DNA from 2 places in the Vreelandella sp. EE27 genome. Region 1 is predicted to be linked to the other one. Evidence: riboswitches for the same ligand, from Rfam matches in the RefSeq annotation. Region 1 holds a riboswitch; the other holds the start of a gene.
What was found. Region 1 has a riboswitch for thiamine pyrophosphate ahead of tenA (thiaminase II). Riboswitches for the same ligand answer to the same signal wherever they lie in the genome.
Positions count from the first base shown of each region.

Region 2: another riboswitch for thiamine pyrophosphate. It lies ahead of thiM (hydroxyethylthiazole kinase); the one in region 1 lies ahead of tenA (thiaminase II).

Region 1 is NZ_OZ309109.1:956,860-961,275, reverse strand. It holds gene ACWHVV_RS04550 (class I SAM-dependent methyltransferase) at 1-585, opposite strand, end outside; gene ACWHVV_RS04545 (GNAT family N-acetyltransferase) at 789-1,247, opposite strand; TPP riboswitch at 1,445-1,595, shown strand; gene tenA (thiaminase II) at 1,674-2,342, shown strand; gene thiC (phosphomethylpyrimidine synthase ThiC) at 2,377-4,257, shown strand.
Region 2 is NZ_OZ309109.1:209,155-213,570, forward strand. It holds gene ACWHVV_RS01035 (LysR substrate-binding domain-containing protein) at 1-391, opposite strand, end outside; gene thiE (thiamine phosphate synthase) at 388-999, opposite strand; gene thiM (hydroxyethylthiazole kinase) at 996-1,826, opposite strand; TPP riboswitch at 1,849-1,941, opposite strand; gene ACWHVV_RS01050 (DUF2237 family protein) at 1,985-2,359, opposite strand; gene gloA (lactoylglutathione lyase) at 2,524-3,057, shown strand; gene ACWHVV_RS01060 (DUF6164 family protein) at 3,059-3,427, shown strand; gene ACWHVV_RS01065 (cupin domain-containing protein) at 3,432-4,097, opposite strand.

The sequences.
Region 1 (4,416 bases):
CAAAATCAGATCAAACCGGTGCCATTGATGCGTTACCAGTCCGCCCTCACCTTCACATTCACGAAAAAGCTCAACCTCCAAACCGTTGCAAAGGGCTTCTACTTCTGGCTTCGAATGAAAGCTCATTTCTGAATAGCTGGCCCAATCATGCCTGTCACCGAAGAGATGCCCGACAAACAAGCCGCCCGGCTCTAATGCTGAAAAGATCACGCCCCACAATGTAGAAAAGTACGTTGGCTCGCAGAACGGCAAGCTTAGTCCGGCATGGATCAGTGCTGACGATGGCAGGCCTTTCAATTCCTCGAAACGCGAAGCCACAACTTCCAGATCAATACCGGGTAATTCAGCTTTCAGTGCTTCGATTCGCGCAATGGCGTTGGGCTCCTTGTCGATCGCCAACACCTTCCAACTCGCCTTAAGAAGTAGCGCGGTTTCAATGCCGCCTCCGCAGCCTAAATCGATAGCATGATCGTTGCCTTTGGGTAAACATTCATTACCCAAGCCGCGCCTTAACAGCGGTGACGCGGCTCGCGTTTGATTGGCGCGGTAGAAGGTTTCCCAGCCTGTTTTGTTATCGTAGTCCAATATCGATGCTTCCAGATCGCAACATGCTGTGATGATGAGTGTTGATACCCCCATCGATTAAATTAACCCGTAGCACCGTTGACTACCCTCTTGGGCCTTCCTCCACCGCCCTAAACTACTTGTCGAGGTGTCGAGGATATCCGCCAGAGATGACGCAGAGCATGTCTTTTAGGATACCAAGCGTTATTCCCGTTGAACCTGATTCAGGCGATATATTTGGTCATAAATACACTGTTCGGATCGTCTACGTAATCTTCGAAAGGTGGGCATGGCGTGAAGTCAAACGAGGCGTATAGCTTCCTCGCTGGCTCAAAATAATCCATCGAACCGGTTTCCAGGCTCAGCCGAACGTACCCGTTCTTTTTGGCTTCATCGACAATGTGCGAAAGCAACCGGGACGCAACGCCTTGGCCCAGGTAGCGTTGGGCCGTCCGCATGGATTTAATCTCTCCATGCTCTTGAGAAAGGCGTTTTAGTGCGCCGATACCTGCAAGTTGCGAGCCGTCCCATATCGTCCAGAATGTAATGTTGGGGCTTCGCAACCCATCAAGATCGAGTGCATGGCGGCTCTCGGGGGGCGCCGTCGGTGCCATTGAGGCAAGGTGTTCGCTTATCAAGCTGATCACTTCCGGGCTCTTTAAATCATCAATGCGTATATCCAAAGCGATTCCTTGGCTTAATGGGTGCTTAAAATTGTTTATACGGCCGTCTTTTCAATTTCGATGAACAGCTTGGCAGGTTCACTAAAGTTGATGCCGCTACTCAAGTAAATTTACCCCAGTGATTCTCGATGGGGCAAAGAAATTCGACCATAGCCTCACTTGCATCTCCCCCCGCCCAGCCCTAGACTCGCCAAGACAACTGCTTGACGGGGTGCCGGTGATATCCGGCTGAGATGGCGCAGGGCGAGCTTAAAGCTTCCAAGCGCTGGTCCCGCTGAACCTGATCCGGCTAATGCGCTTTCTTGGAAAAGCGCGGGTACCGGCGTAGGGATCAAGCGATGGCGCCGGTGCAATTTCTCTCTCCCCTTCCCCGCCATTTCCTCGATCTTCTCGCCTGCCCTTCGGATCTCTACCCCCGGAGGAAACATGGGCTACTGCTTTAACGATCTCACCACCGCCTGCCAAAACGACTGGCGCGCTTACATCGAGCACGACTTCGTGCGCCAATTGGGCAACGCCAAGCTCCCTGAAGCATCCTTTCGCCACTACCTGAAGCAGGATTACCTGTTTTTGATCCACTTCGCCCGCGCCTACGCGCTGGCCGCCTACAAGAGCCCCACGCTTGCCGACCTGCGTCAGGCCCATGAGGGCATGAAGGCTATCGTCGATGTAGAGCTCGACCTGCATATCGGCTTTTGCCGTGAGTGGGATATTTCCGAGGCCGACTTGGCCGAGCTACCCGAAGCCCGCGCAACCATGGCCTACACCCGCTACGTGCTGGATACCGGCAGCCGCGGCGATCTTTTGGATCTGCACGTGGCCCTCGCGCCGTGCCTGGTCGGTTACGGCGAGATCGCCAACTGGCTGAACGCCCAGGGCACTACGGTGCGCGGTGGCGATAACGCGTATGACGCCTGGATCGCCATGTACGAAGGCGAGGAGTTTCAAACCGCGATGCACGCGGAGCTTGAATGGCTGAACGCCCGATTGGCCGAGGTCACGCCCGCGCGCTTTGAAGAACTGTCTAAAATCTTCCGCGATGCCACGCGCCTGGAGATCGACTTTTGGCAGATGGGGCTGGACCTGACCGACTAACCGCCACTACAACCACAAAAAAGAGACCACGACCATGAGCCGCACCCAACACTTCCTGGCCGAAACCGCCCAAGTCGATGCCGCCGCCATCGCGCCGCTGCCCGCCTCCACCAAGCGCTATATAGAAGGCTCGCGGCCGGACATTCGCGTGCCGTTTCGCGAAATTACCCTGTCGCCGACTACCACCAGCGGGGTAGATGAGCAAAACCCGCCACTGCTGGTCTACGACACCTCCGGCCCTTACACCGACCCCGAAGCCCAAATCGATTTACGCCAAGGCCTGCCAGAATTGCGCCGGGCGTGGATCGAGGAGCGCGACGACACCGAGTTTCTGGAAGGATTGACCTCGGAGTACGGCAACCGCCGCGCCAACGACCCCACCCTTGCCCAGCTTCGGTTTGATTTAAAGCGCACGCCGCGCCGGGCGAAAGCCGGCAAAAACGTGACCCAACTGCACTACGCCCGCCTTGGCATCGTCACCCCGGAGATGGAGTTTATCGCCATCCGCGAAAACCAGCGCCGCCAAGCGTTGGGCGATGCCGAGGTCGAGCGTATTTTAGGCCACCAGCACCGTGGCCAAAACTTCGGCGCCAGCATCCCCGAGGAGGTCACCCCGGAATTCGTGCGTTCTGAGGTGGCCCGCGGCCGGGCGATCATTCCCAACAACATCAACCACCCGGAAAGCGAGCCGATGATCATCGGGCGCAACTTCCTGGTGAAGATCAACGGCAACCTGGGCAACTCGGCGGTGACCTCGTCCATCGAGGAGGAAGTCGACAAGATGACCTGGGGCATCCGCTGGGGCGCGGATACCATCATGGATCTCTCCACCGGGCAGAACATTCACGAGACCCGCGAGTGGATACTGCGCAACTCGCCGGTGCCCATCGGCACGGTGCCGATCTACCAGGCGCTGGAAAAGGTGAACGGCGTAGCGGAGAACCTCACCTGGGAGGTGTTTCGCGACACGCTGATTGAGCAGGCGGAACAGGGCGTGGACTACTTCACCATTCACGCAGGCGTATTACTGCGCTACGTGCCGCTGACCGCCAACCGCGTCACCGGGATCGTCTCCCGGGGCGGCTCCATCATGGCGAAGTGGTGTTTGTATCACCATCAGGAGAGCTTCCTGTATACCCACTTCGAGGAGATCTGCGAGATCTGCAAGCAGTACGACGTGGCGTTCTCTCTCGGCGACGGCCTGCGCCCGGGCTCGATTGCCGATGCCAACGACGACGCCCAAATGGCGGAGCTGAAAACCCTGGGCGAGCTGACCCACATTGCCTGGCAGCACGACGTGCAGGTGATGATCGAGGGCCCCGGCCACGTGCCCATGCACCTGGTGAAGGAGAACATGGACAAGCAACTCGAGTACTGCGACGAGGCGCCCTTTTATACCCTGGGCCCGTTGGTGACGGATATCGCGCCAGGGTACGACCACATTACCTCCGGCATCGGCGCTGCCATGATCGGCTGGTTCGGCTGCGCGATGCTCTGCTACGTGACGCCCAAGGAGCACCTGGGGCTGCCCAACAAGGAGGATGTCAAAACCGGCATCATCACCTACAAGATTGCCGCCCACGCAGCGGACCTGGCCAAGGGCCACCCGGCCTCCCAACGTCGCGACAACGCGCTCTCCAAAGCGCGCTTCGAGTTCCGCTGGGAAGACCAGTTCAACCTGGGGCTGGACCCGGATACCGCGCGCAGCTATCACGACGAAACCCTGCCCAAGGACTCCGCCAAGGTGGCGCATTTTTGCTCCATGTGCGGGCCGAAGTTCTGCTCGATGAAAATAAGCCAGGAAGTGCGCGATACCTACCGCGACACCGCCTCGGGAAGTGACGCGGCGCGGGGCATGCAGGAACAGGCGGATAAATTCCGCGAGGAAGGCGGCGAGCTTTACCAGAAGGTGTAACGCGCCAATACGTTGTCGCTTCGCTGCCATGGCCTCGATGGCCCGCGCTTGATATGAGCGGGCCATCGAGGCCGTTTTTTCGAAGGTGCGCGATGTCGATCGAAAAAACCCGATTCAGCGTCAGGGGACAATAGAGTTGTTAACCCCAGTTATGTATTC
Region 2 (4,416 bases), 750 kb from region 1:
GGTCGTTGAGATCCAAGCGCACCCGGAGCGCGGGATGCTCGGTCATGAAGCGGGCGACCAGCGGCGCCAGGTGGCGCACGCCGAAGCTCATCGGCGCATTGATGCGCATCTCGCCGCCCACCTGCTGGGTGGTACTGCTCACGTCGCTCGCCGCTTCGTCCAGCGCCTGCAAAATGGCCTGGGCGTGGGCCAGGTAGCGCTCGCCTTCGGTGGTCAGGTGAATGCGCCGGGTAGTGCGCTGCAAAAGCCGCGCCCCCAGCGACTCCTCCAGCGCCATCACCTGGCGGGAAAGCCGGGTACGCGAGATATCCAGCGCCTCGGCGGCGCGGGTGTAGCTACCCAGCTCGGCGACCTTCACGAAGGCACTGATATGCTCGAGTTGGTGCTTCACCGTTTGAACGCCAGGGCGGCCTGGTAAGGGTCGGGCGTGCCGCAAATGGCCGAAATCACCGCCAGGCCGTGGGCACCGGCTTCGAACACGCGCCCGGCGTGCTCGGCTTTCAGCCCGCCAATGGCCACGCTTGGCAGGCGGCTCGCCCGGGCCAGGGCTGCCAGGCCGTCAAAGCCCAGCGGCTGGGCGTGATCCTGCTTGCTGGTGGTGGCAAAGACCGGGCCGAGCCCCAGGTAGTCCAGCGTCTCAAGCGGAGCACTTTCGAGCTCGGCCAGCGTATTGATCGACAGCCCCAACAGCGCATGACGGCCTAAAGCCTGGCGAGCACTCGGCACTGTGGCGTCGCTTTGACCCACGTGCAGGCCATCGGCGCCGCTTTCGACGGCCACGTGCAGCCGGTCGTTGATGATCAAGGGAACGCCGCTACCCGCCAGCAATGCCTTCAAGCGTCTGGCCTGGTCGATCATGGCCGCATCGCTTGCGTGCTTGTCGCGAAGCTGCACGACGGTGACGCCACCGGCCACCGCCGCCTCGACCGTTTTTTCGAGCCCGTAAGCACTGCACAGCGCCGCGTCGGTCACCAGATAAAGCGAAAGGTCGAGGCTCACTGCGGCGCTCCCTGGCTGTTGGCCGGGTCGACGTTCTCCCAAAGGCCCTGACGCGATAGCGTCTCGGGCGTCAGCTGATAGAGCGCATCCAACAGCTCGACCTGAAAGCTACCCGGGCCGCTGGCTTTTTTCCCTGCCCGGCTGCCCGCCAGTGCAAAGCCGGCAAGCGCGGCTACGCTCGCCTTGAAGGGTTCCTGAGGCGTGGCGGCAACGAAACCGGCCGCAATGGCGCTAAGCCCGCAGCCAAGCGTAGTCACCCGGGGCATCAGCGCGTGGCCACCGGTGACCCGGGCATGTTGGGTGCCATCGGTGATGAAGTCCTGCTCGCCGGTCATGGCCACGACGCAGCCGTGGCGTTGGGCAAGCGCGATGGCAGCGTCGTCGGCCTGCTGGACATTGGCGGCGGCGTCCACGCCGCGACCGCGACTTTCCAATCCACTAAGGGCCAATACTTCCGAGGCGTTGGCGCGAATGATCGTGGGCTCGAGGGCTAAAAGCTCTTCACACAGCCTTTGACGATAGGCCGTGGCGCCCACCGCGACCGGGTCCAGCACCCAAGGCTTTGTTTGGCGCCTGGCCACCTCGGCGCAGGCCAGCATCGACGCTGCCCAATGCGGCGAGATGGTGCCGATATTGATCGAAAGCGCATCCGCGATCGCCGTGAACTCCGGCGCTTCTTCTTGGGCATGCAACATGGCAGGCGAGGCGCCCACGGCCAGCACGAGGTTGGCGGTCGAATTCATGGCCACGAAATTGGTCATGCAGTGTACGAGCGGCGTCGCATCATGTAGCGCGCTCAGGTAGCGTCCAAGGGGGGGTAGAGTCATGGCATCCTCCCGGGCGGGAGGTGGTGAGAACACCACGACTCCCTACGCCGGTACTATCCGGTTCAGGTTCAAAGGGTACGTCTCAGCCCGTTGCCGGGCGCCCCTGTCGTGGGTCTACTATCCGGATACTGAGGTGGCTTGTAAAGCCTGGCGAGTATCTAGTGCACGGCATCCATGGCGTGCTGCTGTAAGGTGATCAGCGGAACGATGTCGAGGGTTTTCTCATGCGTGCCGGACAGGATGACCGGCGGTGCCAGGCCGACATCGGCGGCTTCCTGCCAGCGTTTGGCGCAAAGGCACCAGCGGTCGCCCGGCGCCAGGCCCGGAAAGCCGAATTCCGGGCGCGGGGTGACAAGGTCATTACCCTGCGCCTGGGAGAACGCCAGGAACTCTTCTGTCACAATGGCGCACACCGAGTGTACGCCGATGTCATTAGGGCCTACGCGGCAAAAACCGTCGCGGTAGAAGCCTGCTTTAGGACTATGGCAGCAGGGTGTTAAAGGCTCACCGAAAACGTTACGGTCACGAGACATGATGCCTCCTGAGAGCAGGGCTGGAATTAGCCAAGGTCTGCCCTCATGGTTAAGTTTGTATGTCGAACGGGCGTTGAATGTGCGTTGCACCTGTATCAATTAGACTACAGCCTTGTACAAAGTCTCGGTTTCGTCAAAGTTTCGCGTCAAATAAGGAGTGTTCCATGAGTTTCCAGGGTGAGCAGCATCCCGGCGTCGTACCCGCGCCGGCCAACACGCAAGGCTTTCGTCTCAACCACACCATGCTGCGGGTGAAAGACCCACAAACGGCGCTGGCATTTTATTCGCGCGTATTTGGCATGCAGGTACTGCGCCGGCTCGATTTCGACGAGATGCAGTTCTCGCTCTACTTCCTTGCCAATGTCGAAAGCGACGAGCAGATTCCCGAAGATACCCGTGAGCGCACGGCCTGGACGTTCAGCCAGAAAGGCCTTTTGGAGTTGACCCACAACTGGGGCACCGAAGAGCAGGCGGATTTCGCCTATCACGATGGCAACGCCGAGCCCCAGGGCTTTGGTCATATCTGCTTTAGTGTGCCGGATCTTAACGCCGCCCAGGCCTGGTTCGACGTCAATGAGGTAACGTTTGTGAAGCGCGCCGAACAGGGCAAAATGAAGGATGTCATCTTCGTGAAAGACCCGGACGGCTACTGGATCGAGGTTATCCAGGCGGACTTGATGGCCGAGACGGGCGACTAGCGTGGCGCATCTGCTTTTTCGGCTGCGCCATGTCACCGATGAAGAGGCGTCGGAGGTGCGCGCGCTACTCTTTGAGCGCGGCTTTGATGTCTACGAGACCCAGGCGGGCTTTTTCCGGTTGGGGGTCGATGCGATCTGGCTGCGCGATGAGGGCCAACGCGAGGCCGCCGACGCGGCGCTTGCCGAGTACCAGCAGCGCCGCCAGCAAAGCGAGCGCCACGCCTTCGAGCAGGCCAGGGCCAGGGGCGAGGCGCCGACGCTCTGGCGGCGTTTTATGGCTCACCCGCTTCAGGTGGTGCTCACCCTCGTCGCGGTGGTGTTGATTGCGCTGCTGACGCTGTTGCCGTTTCTGGGCCTTGGCGGCCTTTAGCGGGCTACGCCGCGGACAGGTGACCGCGCTTGAGGTACAGGCGCACGCCGTCGCTTCCCGCCTTGAGCGTAGGCAGTGACCCAAACGGATAGCGACACCAACTGCCTGCCGGGTACTCGGTGCCGCCTTCCCAAAGCACACCCTCCAGCACGAATATCTCGAGCCCCTTGCTAAGCTGCGGGTAATTGACGGTCACATCGGCTTCCCACTGCTCGAGGCTTACCCGCTCCTGGCCGTGGGTGTGCAGCATCTTATAGCGCACACCCTCGCGCTGGTCGGGCTGCCAGGGCAGGCGGTGCGCGGGCATCGCAACGCGTAGCGTGTCGGTATGCTCGAACTGGTGAAGCTTGACCAGAATCAGCGCGCCCTCTTCGCCTATTTGCGGGGTGTGGCCGGTCCCGATAGGGTTGCGCAGGTAACTGCCCGCCGGGTAGCAGCCGTGTTCGTCGCCAAACACGCCTTCCAGCACGAAAATCTCTTCGCCGCCGCCGTGCACGTGGCGCTCGAACTGGCTGTGCGGGGCATAGCGCACAAGGCTCGTCGCCCGGGCGACCTCGTCGCCGATGCGGTCCAGCATCATCCGCTCAACCCCGGCACTGGGGGAATCCACCCACTCGTACTCTGCAGGCATCACACAGGCAAACCGGGAAAAATCGGCGTTTAAACGCATGGGCTGACTCTTGTTCACCAGGAAAAGAGGCTAAGTCTCCTCATCCCGCGGCAAAAATGCAACGCATAAACGCCTGGGCGGCATTGAGAGAAGGGCTCGTGGCAGGGCGTCGAGTGCATAAAAAAAGCGCCCCGAGGGGCTAATGCCGATCAGTTAAGGCTTTTGCCTACCCACAACGAGCGGTAAATCTATTGTAGCTGCGCGTTGCGCTGCGTCGCTGGCTAAAGCCTGCTCTTACGAGGGATGGGGCACGACTCCATTGTAGGAGCCCAATTCCATTGGGCGATGGCGGCGATAGCCGCCCTTCGGTGGCGACGGC